3 regions of the Bradyrhizobium sp. CCGB12 genome follow, and region 3 is predicted to be linked to each of the others. Evidence: predicted binding sites of a transcription regulator. Region 3 holds the regulator's gene; each other region holds the start of a gene.
The links. Region 3 encodes LexA, which represses DNA repair genes until DNA is damaged. Its sites were predicted from a motif close to TGTTCNNNNTGTGTTCNG; they were not measured.
Positions count from the first base shown of each region.

Region 1: a site for LexA is predicted at 2,325-2,342, ahead of uvrA (excinuclease ABC subunit UvrA). Genes of this name have one in related genera too.
Region 2: a site for LexA is predicted at 3,665-3,682, ahead of recA (recombinase RecA). Genes of this name have one in related genera too.

Region 1 covers NZ_JANADO010000001.1:2,559,265-2,566,666, reverse strand. Annotated here, with positions in the region: gene NLM27_RS12325 (outer membrane protein) at 1-224, shown strand, start outside; gene NLM27_RS12320 (outer membrane protein) at 467-1,138, shown strand; gene NLM27_RS12315 (outer membrane protein) at 1,410-2,156, shown strand; gene uvrA (excinuclease ABC subunit UvrA) at 2,439-5,414, shown strand; gene NLM27_RS12305 (DinB family protein) at 5,464-6,042, shown strand; gene NLM27_RS12300 (HAD-IA family hydrolase) at 6,073-6,714, shown strand; gene NLM27_RS12295 (nucleoside hydrolase) at 6,751-7,402, shown strand, end outside.
Region 2 covers NZ_JANADO010000001.1:1,516,249-1,523,650, reverse strand. Annotated here, with positions in the region: gene gcvP (aminomethyl-transferring glycine dehydrogenase) at 1-1,259, shown strand, start outside; gene NLM27_RS07070 (hypothetical protein) at 1,383-2,375, opposite strand; gene recA (recombinase RecA) at 2,484-3,572, opposite strand; gene NLM27_RS07060 (hypothetical protein) at 4,265-4,432, shown strand; gene NLM27_RS07055 (hypothetical protein) at 5,862-6,029, shown strand; gene NLM27_RS43950 (hypothetical protein) at 6,855-7,205, shown strand; gene NLM27_RS07045 (hypothetical protein) at 7,186-7,374, shown strand.
Region 3 covers NZ_JANADO010000001.1:2,443,910-2,451,311, reverse strand. Annotated here, with positions in the region: gene NLM27_RS11775 (HAD family phosphatase) at 1-595, shown strand, start outside; gene NLM27_RS11770 (hypothetical protein) at 760-954, shown strand; gene glp (gephyrin-like molybdotransferase Glp) at 1,184-2,395, shown strand; gene lexA (transcriptional repressor LexA) at 2,572-3,273, shown strand; gene NLM27_RS11755 (hypothetical protein) at 3,673-4,110, shown strand; gene NLM27_RS11750 (ComEC/Rec2 family competence protein) at 4,254-6,533, opposite strand; gene NLM27_RS11745 (DUF2171 domain-containing protein) at 6,630-6,863, opposite strand; gene NLM27_RS11740 (nuclear transport factor 2 family protein) at 6,952-7,338, opposite strand; gene NLM27_RS11735 (glutamine--tRNA ligase/YqeY domain fusion protein) at 7,348-7,402, opposite strand, start outside.

The DNA.
Region 1 (7,402 bases), 120 kb from region 3:
ACGGAACCCGCTGGGGCGGAACGGTCGGCGCGGGTGTCGAATTTGGCTTCGCCCCGAACTGGTCGGTGGGCGTCGAGTACAATCACATCTTCCTCGGCGATCGTAACGTCGACTTCAACTTCGCCGGCGCCTTCGTTCAGACCGAACGCGTCAGCCAGGACGTTGATATGGCTCTCGTCCGCGTGAACTACCGTTGGGGCGGCCCCTCGATCGCCAGGTACTGATCGCAAGCAACGTTTCTTCTGACCGAAGACGAAAGGCCGGCCTCGCGCCGGCCTTTTTGCTGCTGCATGGCCCCGGAAACAATAAGTCAATAACCATTACGTTTTGTCACTGTTGTGGCTTTTTGGAGACACAACTTGCGGCTTTGTTGGTGTAAGCACGACGCCAGTTGGACCACAGCGTCCGCTGCCCTTCCAACGCACGGAAGGCAACAACAGAAACTGGGACTGGGATTAGGTTGAATATGAAGAAGGTTTTGTTGGCTTCGGCCTGTTTGTTCGCACTCGCCGCTCCGGCCTCGGCCGCTGACCTTGCGGCGCGCCCCTACACCAAGGCTCCGGTGGCCGTTGCCTCGGTCTACAACTGGACCGGCTTCTATCTCGGTATCGTCGGTGGCGGCGCCTGGGAAAACGCTTCCGGCGACCCGAAGATGAAGGGCGGCTTTGTCGGCGGCACCGCCGGCTACAATTGGCAGACCGGCAACGTCGTGTTCGGCATCGAGGCCGATGGCGCCTGGGCTGACGTGAGCGCCTCGGCGACCGCGCTCGGCATCACCGTGTCCTCCAAGACCGACGCGCTCGGCACCGTGCGTGGCCGTATCGGCTGGGCCGTCAACAACGTCCTGTTCTACGGCACCGGCGGCTACGCCTGGATCGACAACAAGCTCAGCGTCAGCGCGCTCGGCGTGACCGTCTCCGACAGCAAGTTCCACTCCGGCTGGACTGTCGGTGCAGGCGTCGAGGCGTTCTTCGCGCCGCAGTGGTCGGTCAAGGGCGAGTACCTCTATCGCAGCCTCGGCGGCGAAACCTACTTCTCCGGTCTCGGCGCTCCGGTGAACACCGGCACGCTCAACTTCCACACCGTGCAGGTCGGCGTGAACTATCACTTCGGCGGCCCGATCGTCGCCAAGTACTGATCTGAAGTACTGATCTGAAGTACTGATCGCTACCGACGTCACATCGTCACGAAAGGCCGGCCTCGCGCCGGCCTTTTTATTTGTTGGCGTCTTATTTGTTGGCGTCCCGCCGTAACGCACGAGACCGCCAAATCAGGGCGCGCTTTCCCTTATGTTGTGGCTTCTCGGGCACACAACCTGCGGCTTTATTGGGGTATGAATCGGTCGGATCTGAGAGTCCGAATCCTTCCTCTGCACGGAAGGCAACGCAGAAACTGGGGATTGAGTTGATATGAGAAAAATTCTTTTCGCTTCGACCAGCTTGCTTGCACTGAGCGCGTTCTCTCCCGTTATGGCCGCCGATCTCGCGGCGCGCCCCTACACCAAGGCTCCGGTCGCTCCGGTGGCTTTTTACAACTGGAGCGGTTTCTACATCGGCATCAACGGCGGTGGTGCCTCCAGCCGCAATTGCTGGGACGTCAACAATATCTTCGGCGTTCCGGGGCCGGACACGGCTGAAGGCTGCCACAATGCGACCGGCGGCGTCGTCGGTGGCCAGGTCGGTTATCGCTGGCAGTCGGCCAACTGGGTCTTCGGCCTCGAAGCTCAGGGCGACTGGGCCAATCTGAAGGGCTCGAATGGGAGCTTGGTGCTTGCGCCCCTCGTCAACGAGACCAAGATCGATGCACTTGGCCTGTTCACGGGTCAGGTCGGCTATGCCTGGAACAACGTGCTCTGGTACGTAAAGGGTGGCGCCGCCGTCACGCACGCCAAGTACAACGGTCTGGTGGGCGGCGTGGTCCTCGACAGCGCTAGCGAAACGCGCTGGGGTGGTGCGGTCGGCACTGGCCTCGAGTTCGGTTTCGCGCCGAACTGGTCCGTGGCGATCGAATACGACCATCTGTTCATGGGCCACCGCAATGTCAGCTTTACGGTTCTGGGCGTCAACGACCGCATCGACCGTATCAAGCAGGACGTCGACATGGGCACCGTCCGCCTCAACTACACCTTCGGCGGCCCGGTCGTCGCCAAGTACTGAGCTGAAGTACTGATCGTCGCCACCGAGTTACATTGTCACGAAAGGCCGGCCTCGCGCCGGCCTTTTTGTTTTGGTGGCCCCGCGGTTCCTCGCGTCTCCTGCTGCCAGATGCCGCCAGCCCGCCAACATTCCGTTGACGATTCGCAACTCCCTCTGGAAATCCGTCTCCGTTCTTCCTACGTTCGCTGACATACCCAGCGGCGCCGATCCCGGTTCCGGGCGAAGCGCGCCTCTTACATTGGCGCGATCGCGCGTCTTTGGGATTCCCAAGGGACCACCGGGATGGACGAAGTGATCAAGGCGAAGCGCCAACAACAGAACGCGGGTTCACACCTGCGCGCAATTACGATCCGTGGCGCGCGCGAGCACAACCTCAAGAACATCGACGTCGAAATTCCCCGCGACAAGCTGGTGGTGTTCACGGGGCTGTCAGGCTCCGGCAAATCTTCGCTCGCCTTCGACACCATCTATGCCGAGGGCCAGCGCCGCTACGTCGAATCGCTGTCGGCCTATGCGCGCCAGTTTCTCGAGATGATGCAAAAGCCTGACGTCGACCAGATCGACGGCCTGTCGCCGGCGATCTCGATCGAGCAGAAGACGACGTCGAAGAATCCGCGCTCCACCGTCGGCACCGTCACCGAGATCTATGACTACATGCGCCTGCTCTGGGCGCGCGTCGGCGTGCCCTATTCACCTGCCACGGGCTTGCCGATCGAGAGCCAGACCGTCTCGCAGATGGTCGACCGCGTGCTGGCGCTGCCCGAGGGGACGCGCCTCTATCTGCTCGCCCCGGTCGTGCGCGGCCGCAAGGGCGAGTACCGGAAGGAGCTCGCCGAATGGCTCAAGAAGGGCTTTCAGCGCGTCAAGATCGACGGCACCTTCTATGAGCTGGCGGAAGCGCCTGTTCTCGACAAGAAATTCCCGCACGACATCGACGTCGTCGTCGACCGCATCGTGGTACGCGCCGATATCGGCCAGCGCCTCGCCGAGAGCTTTGAGACCGCGCTGAAGCTCGCCGAGGGCCTCGCCGTCGTCGAGTTCGCCGACGCGCCGGCCACAGCGCCAGCGGAAGAGAAGAAGAAGACCGCGAAGATCCACGACAAGAGCGGCCCCGAGCGCATCCTGTTCTCGGAAAAATTCGCCTGCCCGGTCTCCGGCTTCACCATCCCCGAGATCGAACCGCGACTGTTCTCGTTCAACAACCCCTACGGCGCCTGCCCCGCCTGCGGCGGCCTCGGCGTCGAGCAGCATGTCGACGAGGACCTCGTCATCCCCGACAAGGAGCTCGCCATTGGCAAGGGCGCGATCGCGCCCTGGGCCAAGTCGTCATCGCCTTATTACCTGCAGACGCTCATTGCGCTCGGCAAGCACTACAAGTTCACGCCGACCACCAAGTGGAAGGATCTGCCGAAAAAGACGCAGAACGCGATCCTCTACGGCTCCGGCGAGGATGAGATCAAGTTCTCCTACGAGGACGGGGTGCGCTCCTACGACACCAAGAAGCCGTTCGAGGGCGTCATCACCAACATCAACCGCCGCTACCGCGAGACCGAGAGCGAGTGGGCGCGCGAGGAGCTGGCAAAATATTTCCACGACGTGCCCTGCGAGGGCTGCAAGGGTTTTCGGCTCAAGCCCGAAGCGCTCTGCGTCAAGATCGGCACCAAGCATATCGGCGAGATCTCGGAGCTGTCGGTCAGGAAGGCGGGCGAATGGTTCGAGACCGTGCCCGATGCGCTCAATGCACAGCAGAACGAGATTGCCGGCCGCATCCTGAAAGAGATCCGCGAGCGCCTCACCTTCCTGCTCGACGTCGGCCTCAACTATCTCACTTTGTCCCGCTCCTCCGGCACGCTCTCCGGCGGCGAGAGCCAGCGCATCCGCCTGGCCTCGCAGATCGGCTCGGGTCTGACGGGCGTGCTCTACGTGCTGGACGAGCCCTCGATCGGCCTGCACCAGCGCGACAATGCGCGCCTGCTCGACACATTGAAGCGGCTGCGCGACCTCGGCAACACCGTGGTCGTCGTCGAGCATGACGAGGACGCCATCCGCCTCGCCGATTACGTGCTCGACATCGGCCCCGGCGCCGGCATGCATGGCGGCCACATCGTCGCCGAAGGCACGCCCGACGAGATCATGCGCAACCCGAAATCGCTGACCGGCAAATACCTCACCGGCGAGCTCGAGGTCGAGGTGCCGGAGCGGCGTCCGCCGAACCATCGTCGCACCATCAAGGTGGTCAACGCGCGCGGCAATAACCTCAAGAACGTCACCGCGGAGATCCCGCTCGGCCTGTTCACCTGCGTCACCGGCGTCTCCGGCGGCGGCAAGTCGACGCTGCTGATCGACACGCTCTACCGCGCCATCGCCCGCAAGCTGAACAATGCCAGCGAGGGCGCCGCCCCGCACGACCGCATCGAGGGCCTGGAGCATATCGACAAGATCATCGACATCGACCAGTCGCCGATCGGCCGCACCCCGCGCTCGAATCCGGCAACCTATACCGGCGCCTTCACGCCGATCCGCGAATGGTTCGCCGGCCTGCCCGAGGCCAAGGCGCGCGGCTACGAGCCCGGCCGATTCTCCTTCAACGTCAAGGGCGGCCGCTGCGAGGCGTGCCAGGGCGACGGCGTCATCAAGATCGAGATGCACTTCCTGCCCGACGTCTACGTCACCTGCGACGTCTGCAAGGGCAAGCGCTACAACCGCGAGACGCTGGAGGTCCTGTTCAAGGGCAAGAGCATCGCCGACGTGCTCGACATGACCGTCGAGGAGGCCGCCGAGTTCTTCAAGGCGGTCCCGCGCGTGCGTGAGACCTTCAACACGCTGCACCGCGTCGGCCTCGACTACATCCATGTCGGTCAGCAGGCGACCACGCTGTCCGGCGGCGAAGCCCAGCGCGTCAAGCTGGCAAAAGAGCTGTCCAAGCGCGCCACCGGCCGCACGCTCTACATCCTGGACGAGCCCACAACCGGCCTGCACTTCCACGACGTCAAGAAGCTGCTGGAAGTGCTGCACGAGCTGGTCGCGCAGGGCAACACCGTCGTCGTCATCGAGCACAATCTCGAAGTCATCAAGACCGCCGACTGGGTCATCGACCTCGGCCCCGAAGGCGGCGACGGCGGCGGCGAGATCGTCGCCTGGGGTCCACCGGAGGACATCGCGAAGGCGCCGCGGAGCTACACCGGCAAATTCCTCGAGCCGGTGCTGAAGAAGGCGCGGAAGCCGAAGCGGCGGAGCACGAGCGAGGCGGCGGAGTAATTGACACGGCTGGCATGTGCCGGCGCACTCGTCTGAGGAAGGAATGAGCGTGCCTGCCGGGCTTGTGCAGACCTATCGCGCGTTCGCCCATAACAATGCCTGGGCAAACCATCGGCTGCTCACGGCTTGCGCTGCTCTGCCTCAGGCTGATTTCGAAGCCGAGCGGACCGGGTTCTTTCCAAGCCTGCAGCGCACGCTCAACCACATCCATGTCATTGACCTCTTCTATGTCGATGCGCTGGAGGGTGGATGGTTGGGCCCGGCGGCCTGGAAGAACGAGGTGCCGTACCCTTCCCTTGCTGCGCTCAAGCCCGCGCAAGCCGCGGTCGACAAGCGCTTGATCGCAGTCTGCGATGCATTGACGCCCGAGATTCTCAACAGCGTTGTGCGGATCAACCGCGACACGGCCGTACAGACCGAACGACGCGACCGGCTGCTCATGCACCTGTTCCAACATCAGATTCATCATCGCGGACAGGCGCACGCCATGCTGTCCGGAACGAGCGTCGCACCGCCTCAGCTTGACGAATTCTTTGCGGAGGGAGAAACATCGCTTCGTGCCACCGAATTCGCCGATCTGGGCTGGACCGAGGACACTGTTTGGAATTCTAGCTCAGTAGCTGGATGAACGAAGCGACATCCGGAGTCTTCCCTTCACGTGCCCTACTCCCTCGCCATCTTCGATCTTGACGGCACCCTCGCCGACAGCTTTCCGTGGTTCTTGCGCACCATCAACGATGTCGCGGATCACTTCGGCTTTCGCCGCGTGAGGGATGAGGAGGTCGAGGAGCTGCGGCACGCTTCGAGCCGCGAGATTCTCGCCCGGCTCGAGGTGCCCTTGTGGAAGCTGCCGGCGATCGCGCGGCATGCGCGGCGGCTGAAGGCGGAGGCAGCTAGCGAGATTTCGCTGTTTGCGGGCGTCGAGACGATGCTGCAAACGCTGGCTGGGAACGGCGTGCAGCTCGCGCTGGTGACCTCCGACAGCGAGGCCAATGCGCGCGAGAAACTTGGCGAGGCCGCGGCGCTGTTTTCACATTTCGACTGCGCCGCGTCGCTGTTCGGCAAGCCCGCGAAATTCCGCCGGGTCATTCGCCGCGCCGGCGTCGAGCCCGCCCAGGTGATTTCGGTTGGCGACGAGGTCCGCGACATCGAGGCGGCGCGCTCCGTCGGCATTGCCTGCGGTGCGGTGTGCTGGGGCTATGCGGCGCCGGCGGCGTTGCGGGCGCTTGCGCCGGATCACATGTTCGCGCAGATGGAAGAGATTGCCGAAGTGGTCTGCCGGATTCAGCAGAGAGCCTGATCCGCAATCGTCACACACGGCCCCAGGGAGACGGCAATGACACTCACGGACGCAAGCCGCCTCAAGCTCCTGGCGCCGCCGGAGGGCCGGTTGCGCGTCGTGCTCGACACCGACACCTATAACGAGATCGACGACCAGTTCGCGCTCGTGCAGATGCTGCTGTCACCGGAGCGCTTCGAGGTCGAGGCGATCTATGCCGCGCCGTTCTTCAACGCGCGCGCGGACAGTCCCGGCCACGGCATGGAGCTGAGCTACCAGGAAATCCTCCGCCTGCTGGACCGCCTGAACGTCGCGCCTGATGGCCTGGTTTATCGCGGCGTCACCGACTATGTCGGCCCAGGCAAGGCGGCGCAGGCGGCACCCGCCGTCGACGACCTCATCGCCCGGGCGCGCGCGGGCTCGCCGGACAAGCCCCTCTACGTCATCGCCATCGGCGCCATCAGCAATGTGGCTTCCGCCCTTCTGAAGGCGCCCGATATCATCGACCGCGTCGTGGTGGTCTGGCTTGGCGGTCATGCGCTGGAATGGCCCGACACCGTCGAGTTCAACCTCAAGCAAGATGTCGGCGGCACGCAGGTGCTGCTCGACAGCGGCGTTCCGCTCGTGCTGGTGCCGTGCAGGGGCGTCACCTCGCGCCTTCACTCGACGGTGCCGGAGATCGAGCGCTACGTCGAACCGCATGGCAGCA
Region 2 (7,402 bases), 930 kb from region 3:
CCGGTTACCACGCGCTGTTCGCGCGCCTTGAGAAATGGCTGTGCGACATCACCGGCTATGACGCGATCTCGCTGCAGCCGAACTCGGGCGCGCAGGGCGAATATGCCGGGCTCCTGGCGATCCGCGGCTATCATGCGTCGCGCGGACAGAGCCACCGCAAGATCTGCCTGATCCCCTCCTCCGCCCACGGCACCAATCCGGCCTCGGCCGCGATGGTCGGCATGGACGTCGTGGTGGTCGCCTGCGAGAAGAACGGCGACGTCGACGTCAATGATCTCCGCGCCAAGGCCGAGAAGCACTCGAACGATCTCGCCGCGGTCATGATCACCTATCCCTCGACGCATGGCGTATTCGAGGAGCATATCCGCGAGATCTGCGACATCGTGCACGGCCATGGCGGCCAGGTGTATCTCGACGGTGCCAACCTCAACGCGCAGGTTGGCCTTAGCAGGCCCGGCGATTACGGCGCCGACGTCAGCCATCTCAATTTGCACAAGACCTTCTGCATCCCGCATGGCGGCGGCGGCCCCGGCATGGGTCCGATCGGCGTCAAGGCGCATCTTGCGCCGTTCCTGCCGGGTCATCCCGCGACAAAGGGCGACGCTCCGGTGGGCCCTGTCTCGGCCGCGCCATTCGGCTCGGCATCGATCCTGACCATCTCCTACATCTATATCTTGATGATGGGCGGCGAAGGGTTGAAGCGTGCCACCGAGATCGCGATCCTCAACGCCAACTACATCGCTGCGCGCCTCGATCCGCACTTCCCGGTGCTCTACAAGAACGCCAGGGGACGCGTCGCCCACGAGTGCATCGTCGATCCCAGGCCGCTGAAGACGACATCCGGCGTCACTGTGGACGACATCGCAAAACGCCTGATCGACTACGGCTTCCATGCACCGACCATGAGCTTCCCGGTGCCGGGCACGCTGATGATCGAGCCGACCGAATCGGAATCGAAGGCGGAGCTGGACCGCTTCTGCGACGCCATGATCGCGATCCGCAAGGAGATCGCCGAGGTCGAGGCCGGCCGCTTCAAGATCGAAGGGTCTCCGCTGCGCCACGCCCCGCACACCGTGCACGACATCGCCGACGACAATTGGAATCGCGCCTACACCCGCAGCGAAGGCTGCTTCCCCGCGGGCACCTCACGCACCGACAAATACTGGTGCCCGGTGGGCCGCGTCGACAACGTCTATGGCGACCGCAACCTGGTGTGCTCGTGCCCGCCGGTCAGCGATTACGCGGAAGCTGCGGAGTAAGGAGCGACGGAGGTTTCGTAGGGTGGGCAAAGCGCAAGCGTGCCCACGACCTTTGTATGACGTGAAAGATCGTGGGCACGGCGCTTACGCGCCTTTGCCCACCCTACGGCACTGAACGCGCATCTAGGGCGCAATCAACAATCGTCTCTCCGCATCCCAGCGCCAGAGCCGTTCGCTCGTCAGAAACGTGCCGCCCCACCAGCGCCGGATCGGATTGTGACTGCGGAAATCTTCTCCTGCCAGCACCGCCTTCCCAAGATCCGTGAGCGATAAGCGTGACTGCTTGTATCGCGCGTGACGGAGAGCATCATCATGCATATCGAGCGAGAACGGCCCTTCCTCTAGCCCGTTTACCGCCGGCACCGGACATCGCGCCAGCCCATCAAGCAGAGCCCCCACTTCCCAGTAATCGAACACACGACGTTTGTTTCGCTTTTGATGTCCCGGGAAGACATCAAAGGGCGGTACCTCCCCCGGCGCAACTAATTCCAGTATCCGCGTTTCCGTGGCTCCAAGACCGGTTGCAACACTCGGAAGCTCATCGAGGAGGTCGACGGCACACCGTTCAAGCTGCGAAAGCGAGCTCAAATCCGCTTTGAGAAGGTCGAACCAGGCCTGCGGCGTCGACGCGCGATAGGCCCGCCACGCGCGAGCGGCCAGCGCGACGTGTTCTTGCGTGGGCTTGACGATCGGCAGGTTCAGCTCGGCAAGCCGCTCCGGCTCGGCACCAGCAACGGCCATGTCCATCTGACGTATCGCGAGTTTGGAGACTGCTGCGCTCTCGCTGCCGCAATGGTCGAGCAGCCAAAGCAGAACCAATTGCGCGTTTGGTTCGGGCCCGATCCACAGTTCCGCCAGATCACATTCTCGTAACAGCTCGATCAGTCCACGGTCTTTCAATCTCGACACTTCGAGACGCCATGACGGCGTATCGTCCAGCCAATGAAGGCCGTGAGGCTGCGTCATGCGCGACGCAAAGAATGCCTCCCGCTCCTCCTCGGACGGCAACGGCTCCCACACAAGTCGGCGCTCGATGGCGACGACGAGATCGGCGAGCCCAGCGCGTTGCAAGGCGCCGGCAGCGGACGAATCTGTTGTCAGAATCAAGCGCTTCACCGCAATCACCTGCGTTCGCTCAGCCGCAAAAACGAAACGGGCACTGACGACGTCGGCAACTCAACGTCCTCAGCGCCCGCTCCTCGCGAAAATCTTTCGCGTGAGGTCTTACTCGTCGGCCGGCTCCTCGCCGTCGGCGTCGCTCTCGGGCGTGCCGGCCAAAATCTGCTCGGAGATCAGGCCGGAGTTCTGGCGGATCGAAGTCTCGATCTTGGCGGTGATGTCGGGGTTGGCCTTCAGGAACGCCTTCGAGTTCTCGCGGCCCTGGCCGAGGCGCTGGCTGTCATAGGAGAACCAGGCGCCGGATTTCTCGACGATGCCGGCCTTGACGCCGAGATCGAGGATCTCGCCCATCTTGGAGACGCCCTCGCCGTACATGATGTCGAACTCGACCTGCTTGAAGGGCGGCGCCAGCTTGTTCTTCACCACCTTGACGCGCGTGGTGTTGCCGACGACTTCGTCGCGCTCCTTGATCGCGCCGATGCGGCGGATGTCGAGGCGGACGGAGGCGTAGAATTTCAGCGCGTTGCCGCCGGTGGTGGTCTCGGGCGAGCCGTACATCACACCGATCTTCATGCGGATCTGGTTGATGAAGATCACCATGGTGTTGGACTTGTTGATGGAGGCCGTCAGCTTGCGCAGCGCCTGGCTCATCAACCGCGCTTGAAGTCCCGGCAGCGCATCGCCCATCTCGCCCTCGAGCTCGGCCTTCGGCACCAGCGCCGCGACCGAATCGATCACCATCACGTCCACCGCGCCGGAGCGCACCAAGGTGTCGCAGATTTCCAGCGCCTGCTCGCCGGTGTCGGGCTGGGAGATCAGGAGCTCGTCAATATTGACCCCGAGCTTGCGGGCATAGACCGGGTCGAGCGCGTGCTCGGCATCGATGAAGGCGCAGATGCCGCCCTTCTTCTGCGCTTCCGCCACCGTATGCAGCGCCAGCGTGGTTTTACCTGAGGATTCCGGCCCATAGATCTCGACGATGCGCCCCTTGGGCAGGCCGCCGATGCCGAGCGCGATATCGAGCCCGAGCGAGCCGGAGGACACCGCCTCGATGTCCATGGACCGGTCGTTCTTGCCGAGCTTCATCACCGAGCCCTTGCCGAACTGGCGCTCGATCTGGGAGAGCGCGGCAGCCAGGGCTTTACTCTTGTCCATGGAAGATCCTTCGACGATACGCAGGGCAGTAGCGGACATTGGGTCGTGCTCCTTATGGCGAGGATTCGCGTGAGGGACAAACGATTGGCGAGGCGGCGCGGCGATAAAAGTAATGTACCCCATTTGTTCTAGGTTCGCAATATGTTCTTTGCGGATTTGGGTGCTGTCCGTATTCGGCCCTCAGTGTCCCAAGTTGAATTTTGGAGATCCGGCAGCGCTGATGGGCTGGCAGCCCATTCGAGAAAAGCGTGAGGCCGCCTCAGTGGCGGCCTGCCCGTCTCGCTTTGTTCGACCAACACTCAATACCCCTTCCCCTGAAAAAATGGCCCCAGCTCGCGGGGATATCGGGGGGCATTGGGAGCTGGGGCCAATCGGGGTCACCCTTGGGGAAGGGCATCGGGAAAACTTGGCAAACGTGCAAACGTTCCTGTCCTAATTTCAAATTGCGGGGTGTTCCAATCGGGCCTGCGCCGGGATTTGGATGCTGCCCGTATTGACCGCTAGTGTCCCAAGTTGAATTGGTAAGTGCGTGTCCTAATTCGCGGAACTGAGTTTACTAATCCGCGCTAAGAACCAGTTCGGCGCCCAAGTTGGACCTAGTGTCCCAAGTGCATTTCTGAACCAAAGCGCCCCGCGGTAGTTTTACGCGCATCACCAGCTTCGGCTGTGCCCATAGGCGTCGGTGGCTGAGAGACCAAGAGCGCTCCCGCCTGCTACATGGGAGCACCGCCGTGTCGGACTATTCTCGAAAAATTTGTGTTCAGACCGCCCTGATCGCCGAAGAGATTGAGCGAACTCGGCAGATTTGCGCGCACTCGCTCGAACTGCTGCAGTTGCCGATTCCCAGCACGTTCCTTGGCAATAGACTCCACCCGCTGCCCAAGAAAGAAGAGGAGTAAGGCCGCCTCGGTTGGCGGCCTCTTTTTTCAGCGACCAGCCTCTTGCAAACCGCCTGACGAATGGGTTTCGTCAAAGCGGCAACGCGCGGCGAAAGCGATCCGGGGCAATAGGACTAAGGCTGGCCCAACCATCGCCCCCAAAAAAGGGCGTGTAATTCCCTCTGTGGTTGAACCTCAACCTAGTCGGTTCAGACTAATCGTCACCGGGGGTTTGCATTTCCCACCCGGGGCTGGAAAGCCGCCGCCCGCGCTCCATTTAAGCGGGCGGCGTTTTTATTTCCAACGCGGCACTCCGGGGCTGGCAAGAGCACCACGACCCTCATGCAAGCACGGATCGCGGCGACGCGCCTTAGCCTATGTGAACGCGCAGCCTCCTCATCTGCTCGCGGGGGGCCTGTTGATTTGAACGGTCCTTATGGACCGCCGATGGCCGCCTCGGTTGGCGGCCTCTTTCATTTGGAAGGTCTGGGGACACGGGCCTAATTTGGCCCCTTGCCGAAACGCAAAGCGCGGCGCGGTGATCCATCGCGCTGAACCTGTCTCTTCGCCGCTTCGCTCAGAGGCTAGGACCCAGTTTTACAGGCGGAACGCGCCTGGGCGCCACGATCGTTCGTCGCTCGACCTGCGCTTTGGCATCGAGCACCTTGTCGCCAGCTCGTGCGGCCCGCGGCTGGCTTGCCTCGCCCGGAAGGCTGGAGCCGCTCCCTGCAACGGTGTTTCCCTGCGCCTGCGCTGCCGGCGGGGCGTTCCTGCGGGTGGACGTAGCGGCCATCTGATCCTCATTGCTCGTGCCGGACCCAATCGCGCCAATCGGCAGACCATTTTGAGCGCGGCCAGCCCCGGCATTTCGAGCGGCCTGGGCTGCAGATCGCGACCTTACCGGTGTGGCGGGCTGAACGTTCGGATTCGTCGGCTGGCTGTTACCCAGATTTCCGCTGGGGCCGGTGTCTCTCGTCCCCATTCCCGGGGGCGCTGACGGACCCGCATTGCCTGCACCCGTCCCCATTCCAGAAGGGGCCGACACGCCGGCGCTACTCGCCCCCGTCCCCGTGCCTGCTGCCGCGGACTGGGCATTCGCGCCGCCTGCCTGCGCAAGAACGAGCAGAGATGAACTCGCGACGATCGCGGCGATGATCAAAGGGGTGGCATGGGACATCGGACAATCTCCTTTGCCAAACCGTTAACCATAATGGGGCAGCGGGGTTCCCGTCATGAATTCGAAATTGACGAAGCTGGCTCCTGCAGCGAACGCCCCGATGATGTGGAGCGCTCCGGCTCGCCGCGTCGAATCCGGCTGCGTTCTTGAAGCTGATGCACATCAAAGACGCTGCCGCGAGTGCCGTCATAATTCCGTAATTGTACGGCACTGAACCTTTCGCGGCCTGCGGCCTTCTGTCGGGATAGGCCTGCAACTCTGGGGACCTCTGTCATGACGGAAAACACACAGCACGACGTCATCAGGCGCAATCCCCTCCTGGAAGCCGCGCAGGAGGAGATGCGCAAGTTCGAGCGCAGGGAAAATGAGTTCCGCAGGAAGGACCGCGAAGAGCGCGCCGCCGAGCTCCAGCTGCCCCTGGCCGAGATCAAGGTCCACTGAGGCCCGCCGCCACGGTTGTCGGATCTGGCTGAAGCTGAGCCGGCGATGGGACGTGAAGACGCCGAAGGTGTCGGCGAGTCGCGCGCCCCCGACGCTTTCAGGGAGCCGCACGCCTGAACGCGGCTCAAGCGCGGTCAAGGTATCCAGACACCTCAATTAACCCATTGACCGCACAGCGAAATCCCCCGGCGGCCTACTGTGCATGGGGTTGTTTTTTCAATTTTTGAAGGATGCGGCGCGGCCATGGTGTGCCTCGCGCGGCAGGGGCATCACCGTGCCCGCCCCTACAGCAGCGCCAGCAGCACGAGGCTGATCACCAGCACGACGAAGCCAGCCGCCGTCGCGGCGGCGAATGACCGCTCTACGTTATCCATGATGCCACCCCGTTGCCGCCGCGCCACGTTTCCCCCATGGCTGCGCCGGACCGCGCTGAATCTTGCCGATCGATGTGTCGCCAGTTGTGCGGCCGGATGTCGAAATTGGGACGGGCGCGCGGCCAGTCTGCGGCCTCGCGATCGGCGACTTCCACTGACAGCGTCAGGCGCGTGTAAGCCTGATCGCCTAATCTTGCCATGCTCGGTGGACCAACACCGGGCCTCCATACCAAGCCCATGACCCCGCTCCTTCGGAGCGGGGTCTTTTGTTTGCGAGCATGAAACGGCGGCCCGGATCAGCCATGACGCCCGCCCGGATTCGCGTGGTCCCTGTCAGGCTGTCGTAAGCCGAACCGGCTAGGGTCGCCTGGCTACGGTGTTGCAGCCCAGCACCTCAGCCTCCAATCAAACTTTCTTCCCCGCTTGGCTCTCCCCAGGCGGGGATTTTTTCATGCCTGCCCGCACGATCGGCAGTATCGCAGCCTATGCCATCAGCCACGACACCATCCAATGCCCGAGGAAGACCATAGAGCTGCCTGCGGGAAGGCTGGCGATGCCCGACACGATCAGCGAGGTCAGTCCGGACTGGATGACGCCGAAGACCAAGCAGAGCAAGGCACATGCCGTCGTATGCTGCACTGCTCCGTGGTTCTCCGACCATGAACGAAGTTCCCGACCTCGTGAACGATCCCAGGCTTACCGACGGATTTCACTTTGTCCGGGGAATATTGTGGCCGCCAACATGTTGCATGTCGTGGAAGGTGAATCGTGGGAGCGTGACCATGAATCACAGGGGCATTGAGTTCACCGTCGCCAAGACGGCCGATCCCGGAATTTGGCAGTGGCAGTTCCGCATCGGCGAGCAGATCAAGTCCGGCAAGACCGAGACGAAGATCGACTTGCTGGCGATCAGGCGGGTGCAGCTGCGCATCGACCGGGAGCTGAGGGCCATCGAGCGCAAGACGACCTGAGCAAGACGGCCTGAGCAAGACGGCCTGG
Region 3 (7,402 bases):
GCTCCTGTTCGATCTCGGACGCGTGGTGCTCGACATCGATTTCTCCAAGGCGATCGCCTGCTGGGCGGGACATGCCGGCTGCGAGCCCGACGCGATCGTCACGCGCTATGTGCGTGATAGCGAGGCCTACCGGCTGCATGAGGTCGGCAGGATCAGCGACGAGGATTATTTCCAGTCGCTGCGTTCATCGCTCGGGATCGGCATTTCCGATGCGCAGTTTCTGGAGGGCTGGAACGCGATCTTCGCCGGCGAGATGCCTGATATCGCCGAGCTGCTGCCTCGCGCGGCAAAGCAGATGCCGCTCTATGCCTTCTCCAACACCAACCGGCCGCATATCGACTATTTCTCGAAGGAATATGCCGGCGTGCTCGGGCATTTCCGCGAGCTCTATCTGTCGTCCAGCATCGGCCTGCGCAAACCGGACGCGGCGGCGTTCGACCATGTCGTGGCGGCGATTGGCGTGCCGGCTGGCCGAATCGTGTTCTTCGACGACCTTGCCGAGAACGTCGAAGGGGCGCGGGCATGCGGCCTGACTGCCGTGCACGTGACATCGCCGACGGACGTCGGGAGCGCGCTCAAGGCGCTGGGGATTTGATCCGTCAGCGGACCCAAGCGACATCCGACCGGTCGCCTGCGGAACTACTTCGCAGGGGGCAAGGAACCAAAGCCCTTTGTGCATTTTTATACAAAGTTCCGGGAACGAATGCCCCGCCTCAGGACTCATGAGTCCGTTGGGAATTCTACATCGGACTTATCGTCGTGCTGGGCAAAACCTACCTCACCAAGCAGGCCTCTCTGCTGATGAAATACGCCAGAACCACCTCGGATTCTGATCTTTCCGCCAGGCTGATCAGCAAGGCGGCGGACCTGAAATCGCAGGCCGACCCGCTGCCCGACAGGGATCAGGGTCCCCAGGCCCCGGACGTCAGTCCGGGCGGGCCGAGGCGGAGTTGACCAATGCTGGCCGTGGCGCTCGTTCTTCTCGTTCTCGCCATGGCCATCCTCGTACCGGTCTGTCTCGCCTTCCGGATCATGCCGCGGCGAATTTGAGCCGCGCCTCACAATGCAAGTTTCAAGAGGTTGGATGAATTATCCTGCCTCGGCGCTTTTTGCCTCTGCGCGCGCGCTCGGCTAGAACTCTTGCCGCCAATTGCCCGAGCATGCCCAGCAGGAGTCTTCACCCTTGGCCCTCATGCCAGTTTCTGACGCGCTTGCCGCGGTGCTGGCGGGTGCGGAGCCGCTGCCTGACGAGATGATCGCGCTCGCTGAAGCCTTCCACCGTGTGCTCGCGCACGACGTCGCGGCGCGGCGCACGCAACCACCGGAAGCTATGTCGGCGATGGATGGCTATGCCGTGCGCGCGGCCGACGCGGCGACCATTGATTCCAAGCTGACGGTGATCGGCGAGGTTGGGGCGGGCCGGCCGTTTGCCGGGGCGGTCGGCGGCGGCGAAGCGGTACGGATCTTCACCGGCGGCGTGGTCCCCGATGGCGCGGACGCGGTCGTGATCCAGGAGGACACGGTTGCCGACGGCAAGCGCATCACGGTCAAGGAAGCCGCAATTGCCGGTCGGCACATCCGCCCCGCCGGCGTCGACTTCTCCGAAGGCGATGTGCTCCTGCGCAAGGGATCCCGCCTCACCGAGCGCGATCTCGCGCTCGCCGCCGCCATGAATCACCCGCAGCTTGCCGTCTGCCGCCGTCCAAAGGTCGCGATCCTCGCCACCGGCGACGAACTGGTGATGCCGGGCACCACGCCCGGCCACGGCCAGATCGTCTATTCCAACGGCTACGCCCTGCACGCGCTCGCCCGCAGCGAGGGTGCCGATACCATCGACCTCGGCATTGCCGCCGATACGCTGGAGGCCACCACCGCTGGCATCCGCCGCGCCCGCGAGGGCGGCGCCGACATCCTGATCACGACCGGCGGCGCATCGGTCGGCGACCACGATCTGGTCCAGCAGGCGCTCCGGGACGAAGGCATCTCGATGGCGTTCTGGAAGATTGCGATGCGCCCGGGCAAGCCGATGATGCACGGGCGGCTGGGGACGATGCGGGTGATCGGCCTGCCTGGCAATCCCGTGTCATCCTATGTGTGCGCCTTCCTGTTCATGGTGCCGCTGATTCGCGCCTTGTCAGGCCGATCCGTGATTCACCACCGCCATGAGCGGGCAGTGCTCGGCCGCGCTGTGGATGCAAACGATATGCGCGCGGATTATCTTCGCGCGCGTCTGGAAGAGCGCGACGACGGCACGCTTGTCGCGCTTCCCGTGCACCATCAAGATTCCTCGCTGCTGGCGAATCTCGCTGCGGCACAGGCACTTCTCGTGCGCATGCCATTCGCGCCCAAGGCCGAAGCCGGCACGCCTTGCGAGGTGTTGCGCCTGCCCGTCTGAACGCGTCGACCACACGCGCTCCGCGAACTTTGTCGCGTTCACGGTAAATTAAGCAGTTGCGGAACATGTATCGAACATATAGTGTCCGTTCATGATTTGTTTCGAGCATGTAGCGGCTTATCGCTGAATTCAGCGTCTCGGAATCGAACGACATCAACCGGGGGATTTTGGTCGAGATGTTAACGCGCAAACAGTACGAGCTCCTGCGGTTCATCAGCGAGCGACTTAAGGAAAGCGGCGTGCCGCCCTCGTTCGACGAGATGAAGGATGCGCTCGACCTGCGCTCGAAATCGGGCATCCATCGCCTGATCACCGCGCTCGAGGAGCGCGGCTTCATCCGCCGCCTGCCCAACCGCGCCCGCGCCATCGAGGTGATCAAGCTGCCCGAGCTTCAGGCCGCCGCCGGCAACCGCCGCGGCTTCACGCCGAGCGTCATCGAGGGCAACCTTGGCAAGGTGCGCGCGACCTCCAGCCCGCCCGCGGACGAGGGTGAGCGCCCCGTTGCGGTGCCGGTGATGGGCCGCATCGCGGCCGGTACGCCGATCGAAGCGCTGCAGACCCGCAGCCATACCATCAGCGTACCGCCCGACATGCTCGGCTCGGGTGAACATTACGCGCTCGAAGTGCGCGGCGACTCGATGGTCGAGGCCGGCATCCTCGACGGCGACATGGCGCTGATCCAGCGCAACGAGAGCGCCGATACCGGCGACATCGTGGTGGCTCTGATCGACGACGAGGAAGCGACGCTCAAGCGCTTCCGCCGCCGCGGCGCCTCGATCGCGCTCGAGCCCGCCAACGCCGCCTACGAGGTGCGCATCCTGCCACCTAACCGGGTGAAGATTCAGGGCAAGCTGATCGGGCTGTACCGCAAGTACTGAGACGACCAGCGGTCATTCGATACCAACGATTCCGATTGGACCGGACGGGTTGTCCGGTCCGGCGGGGTGGTCTTTGTGGTGTAGCTTAGATCGTCCGGCCCCTCGGCAGCGCAACATCCGCAGCGTGTCGCCGCCAAGCACTCACAAGCTCCGCAGCCTCGAGGAATCGAGGAAACAAACGATGTGTCGGCGCCCGCGGGCCGCTGTCGCTCGCACTCGCCAAATGCATTGATGCGGGCTTTGTTCCCAATAGATTCGAAAAAATAATTTGATCGCATCTCGCGGACACCAGCCGCAGATTCGCCCACAACCAAGCAGAGCGTTGTATGCTTCCACTCTGATAGAGGCTTGTGCCTCAGAAAGAGGCGCGGGTCGCTATCTTCGAATGAGGAGCACCCGATGTGTGACTACAGCCTGCATGCCGTTGCATCGCGCCCCGCTGAAGTCGGCGAGACGATCGTGTCGACAACGTTCCGCGGCACCTCGACGCGCGGATTTGCTTCCGCGGCCGATCCGACCGTGGCCGTCTGTTTGCTGCCAGGAACGGAGCTCGCCTTCGCCGACAACGTCCGTTACGACAATCGCTGGATCTGGACGCGCACCATCAACTCGCGCGTCGGAAAGTTCGGCAAGATCGATCCGCACATTCCCGATCGCCATCATGACGCGATCGAATTTCCCGACGGCAAGTACGTGCTGGTGACGCAGCTCGTCGAAGGCCAGCGCGCAACCGTGCTGCAATTGCCGGTGACCCAGCCGGTCAGCGAGCGCGAACACAAGCCGCAGATCATCGCCGACAGTCGGCCGAGCACGACACGTCGCCTGCCGATCGACTGATACGCGGTCGCCGGCCGCTCAGGTCGGGCTTGGATGAAATGCCATCGCCGGCCGTAGCCGGCGAGATGGTATGGTTCGTGTGTTGCGAAATTGCGGTCTGGACCCGGACCAACTCCTCGCAGACCAACTCCTCGCATTTGTCATCAATCGTCGGCCTGCAGGTCGGCCTCCGCCGGCGTTGCGTCCCGGTTGCGGGGTGCGGCCGTCTTCGGCGCAATGCTGCCACCGAAATCACCTTCGCCGGCGCCGGCCGGCAGCCAGGGCCGGCTCGTGCCTCTCACCCTCACCGCCTGAACCGCAAAACCGTCACCGCGCTGCGTCAACGCCAGCGCGCCTTGGCTCGTGAGACGCTGCCGATCGATCACCATCGCCGCGCAATCGGGCGGCGCGGGCCGCGCCGTGACCACCAGCGCGGCGCGGCTGCAATCATCAGCCAGCGCATCGATGCGCAGGGACAGCGCGACCAACCTCCCGTCGGCGAGCGGCGCCACACAGCCGGCCTCGTCGCACGACACGCTGTCGGCGAGCGAGCTACTCGCGGCATCGCGCGGATCGGCATCGGCGGCCAACCATTCCTTGAGCAGAAAGCCGTCCTTGCTCGCGCGGATCACATGAAGGTGCCCATCCCTGCTACGCACGGCGACGCTCGCGCCGTCCCCGGCAATCAGGATATCGGGTTGCCGCACCGACATCCCCCAGGCGATGGAAGCCAGCAGCAGCAGCGCACCGGACCAGCGCAGAGGCGTGCGCAACAAGCCCATCACGATGATCCCGAGGCTTGCCGCCATCAGCGGCGCGATACCGAAGGCCGGGATGCGGCCGACCGCGCCGGGCAGCGAGGCCACCCAGCGTGCGACCGCGACCATCCAGTCGATGCCGATCCCCATCAACCACCAGAACACGCCATCGAGGCCAAAGGGCGCCGCCAGCAGTCCGAGCAGTCCCGCCGGCATCACCAGCGCCGAAACCACCGGCATCGCGCCGAGATTGGCCAGCACGCCGAACGGCGTGACACGGTGGAAGTGGAAAGCGGCATAGGGCGTGGTCGCAAGCCCCGCGATCAGCGAAGCCAGGAACAGCATCGCGATCTCGCGGCCACCCCACAAGGCGATGCGCGCGGTCGTCGAATGATCGGGCGAGGCAAACAGGTTCGGCATACCGATCTGCACCAGCGCCACCAGGCCGAGCGTTGCCGCAAACGACATCTGGAAGCTCGGATGCACCAGCGCTTCGGGCGCGACCGCGAGCACGATCAGGGCGGCCACCGCCAGCGTGCGGAAGGTGATGGCGCGGCGATCGACCATGACCGCGATCAGCACCACCGCGGTCATGAAGAAGGAGCGTTGCGTCGCGACCTCCGCGCCTGACAGCAGCAGGTAGAACGCAGCCGCGACCAGCGCCGCGGCCGCCGACCATTTCTTGATGGCAAAGCCGGCCGCCAGCCCTGGGATCAGTGCCAGCAGCGCACGCACCGCGAAGAACACGACACCGGCGACGACCGCCATGTGATAGCCGGAAATCGACAGCACATGACCGAGCCCCGAGATGAACATGGCATCGTTGACGGGCGTCGTGATGGCATCGCGCCGCCCGGTGAGCAGCGCCGTCGCGATTGCACGGTTGTCGCCCTCGAGCGTCGCACGGATACGCGCGTCGATCGCATCGCGCAGACCCTGCATGAAGGCCGCGTAGCGCAGCCGCAAGCCACCGGCATCGGGCGCCACCGAAGCCGTGATCGCGCCCATCACGAAGCCGGAGGCGCCGATGCCTTGAAAGAACATGTCCCGGGAGAAATCGTAGCTGCCGGGGCGCACCGGCGAGATCGGCGGCATCAGCCGCGCCTTCAGCTGCACGAAGCTGCCGACCTCGGGTGCCGTCCCCTTGCGCACCGAAAGACGCACGCGCTCCAGCTTGACGTCGCTGCGCTGCGCCTCCATCGCGGTGACGCGCAGCACGAAACGGTCGGTACGCTCGCGGACGTCGCGCGCTTCCACGAAGCCCGATAGCGATACCGAATAGAGCGGCTTGGCCAGCACGGGATGGGCGATGCGCGCCGTCTTCCAGGTTGCCATGGCAAAACCGGTCGCCACCGCCGCGATCATGATCGCGACGGCGAACAGGCGGCTGCGCCGCAGCAGCACGGCGCCAAGCATGAGCGCGGCCGCGGTCGTGACGACGACAGACAGCACCGGCTCGTGATCGGCGGCGAAATAGAGCGCGATGCCGCCGCCGAAGGCGACCGGCACCCACGGCAACAGCCGTCCGGCGCCGGCCTCGGCGCGCACCCATTCGCGCAATGTCTCGATGATTGCGGGCCAGAGGCCAAAGCCCGCCGGCACAAAGCCGCTAGCCGATGTGGCGCGGCCGACCGGCCATGTCCCGGCAACTCCTTGGGAGCGCACTGGCCGGCCCGGCTCCGCCATTCCCCTGCACCTTGCGATACGCGACGGGTGCGGAGGCTACCGGAACGTGCGGCTGTGCGAATAGCGGTACGGATCAGGAACAGGCGGCGAAGCGCCCTACTTTTCCTCTTCCATGGTCACGGCCACCGAGGCCTTGGCCGACAGACGGACCTTGTTGCCCTCGACGTCGGCAACGAGCCCCTTGTCGATGAAGTGATGATGGCCCTTGTGGCTGCCCTCGCCGCTGTCCTTCTTGGTCAGCTTGATGCGGTTGCCCTCGACGCGATCGACGGTGCCGACATGAACGCCGTCGGCGCCGATGACTTCCATATGCTCTGCGATGTTCTGCATGGTGGGATCCTCGTTTGGATCCACCCCAACGTCAGAGGCGCGCGTTCGTTTCCAACGCGAAATGACGATGCCGTGTGCCGCCCGCTCGTCAGATCAGCGGTTCCTTCGACGAGGCATGGTGGTTGACGATCTTCCAATCGCCGTCCTCGCGGATGATGACCCAGCTCATCTTGACGACGAGATCTGGGCGTTCGCCGGCGAGGTCGAATGAGATCGTCGCGCCCATGTTGATCAGGTCAGGACCTGCTTGCGCCGCCTGCACCTCCGAGAACACCGCATTCGGCTTGCGCCAGCGGGGCAGGCCATTGAAATAGTCGGCAACGCCATCCCTGCCGCGATAGAGTTTCGGGTTCGAGCCGAAGAAGAACGCGTTCTTCGAATAGAGGGACGACAGCGCCACGGCATCGAGCTTTGCGAAGCCGGCGCACCATTTCGCGATGATGGCCGAAACAATGTTATCGGCTTCGTTGCTCATTGCCATCCCTCAGCCTTTGGCGACTTCCTTGGCAAAAGTATCTCGCAAACCAATCGTCCGCGAG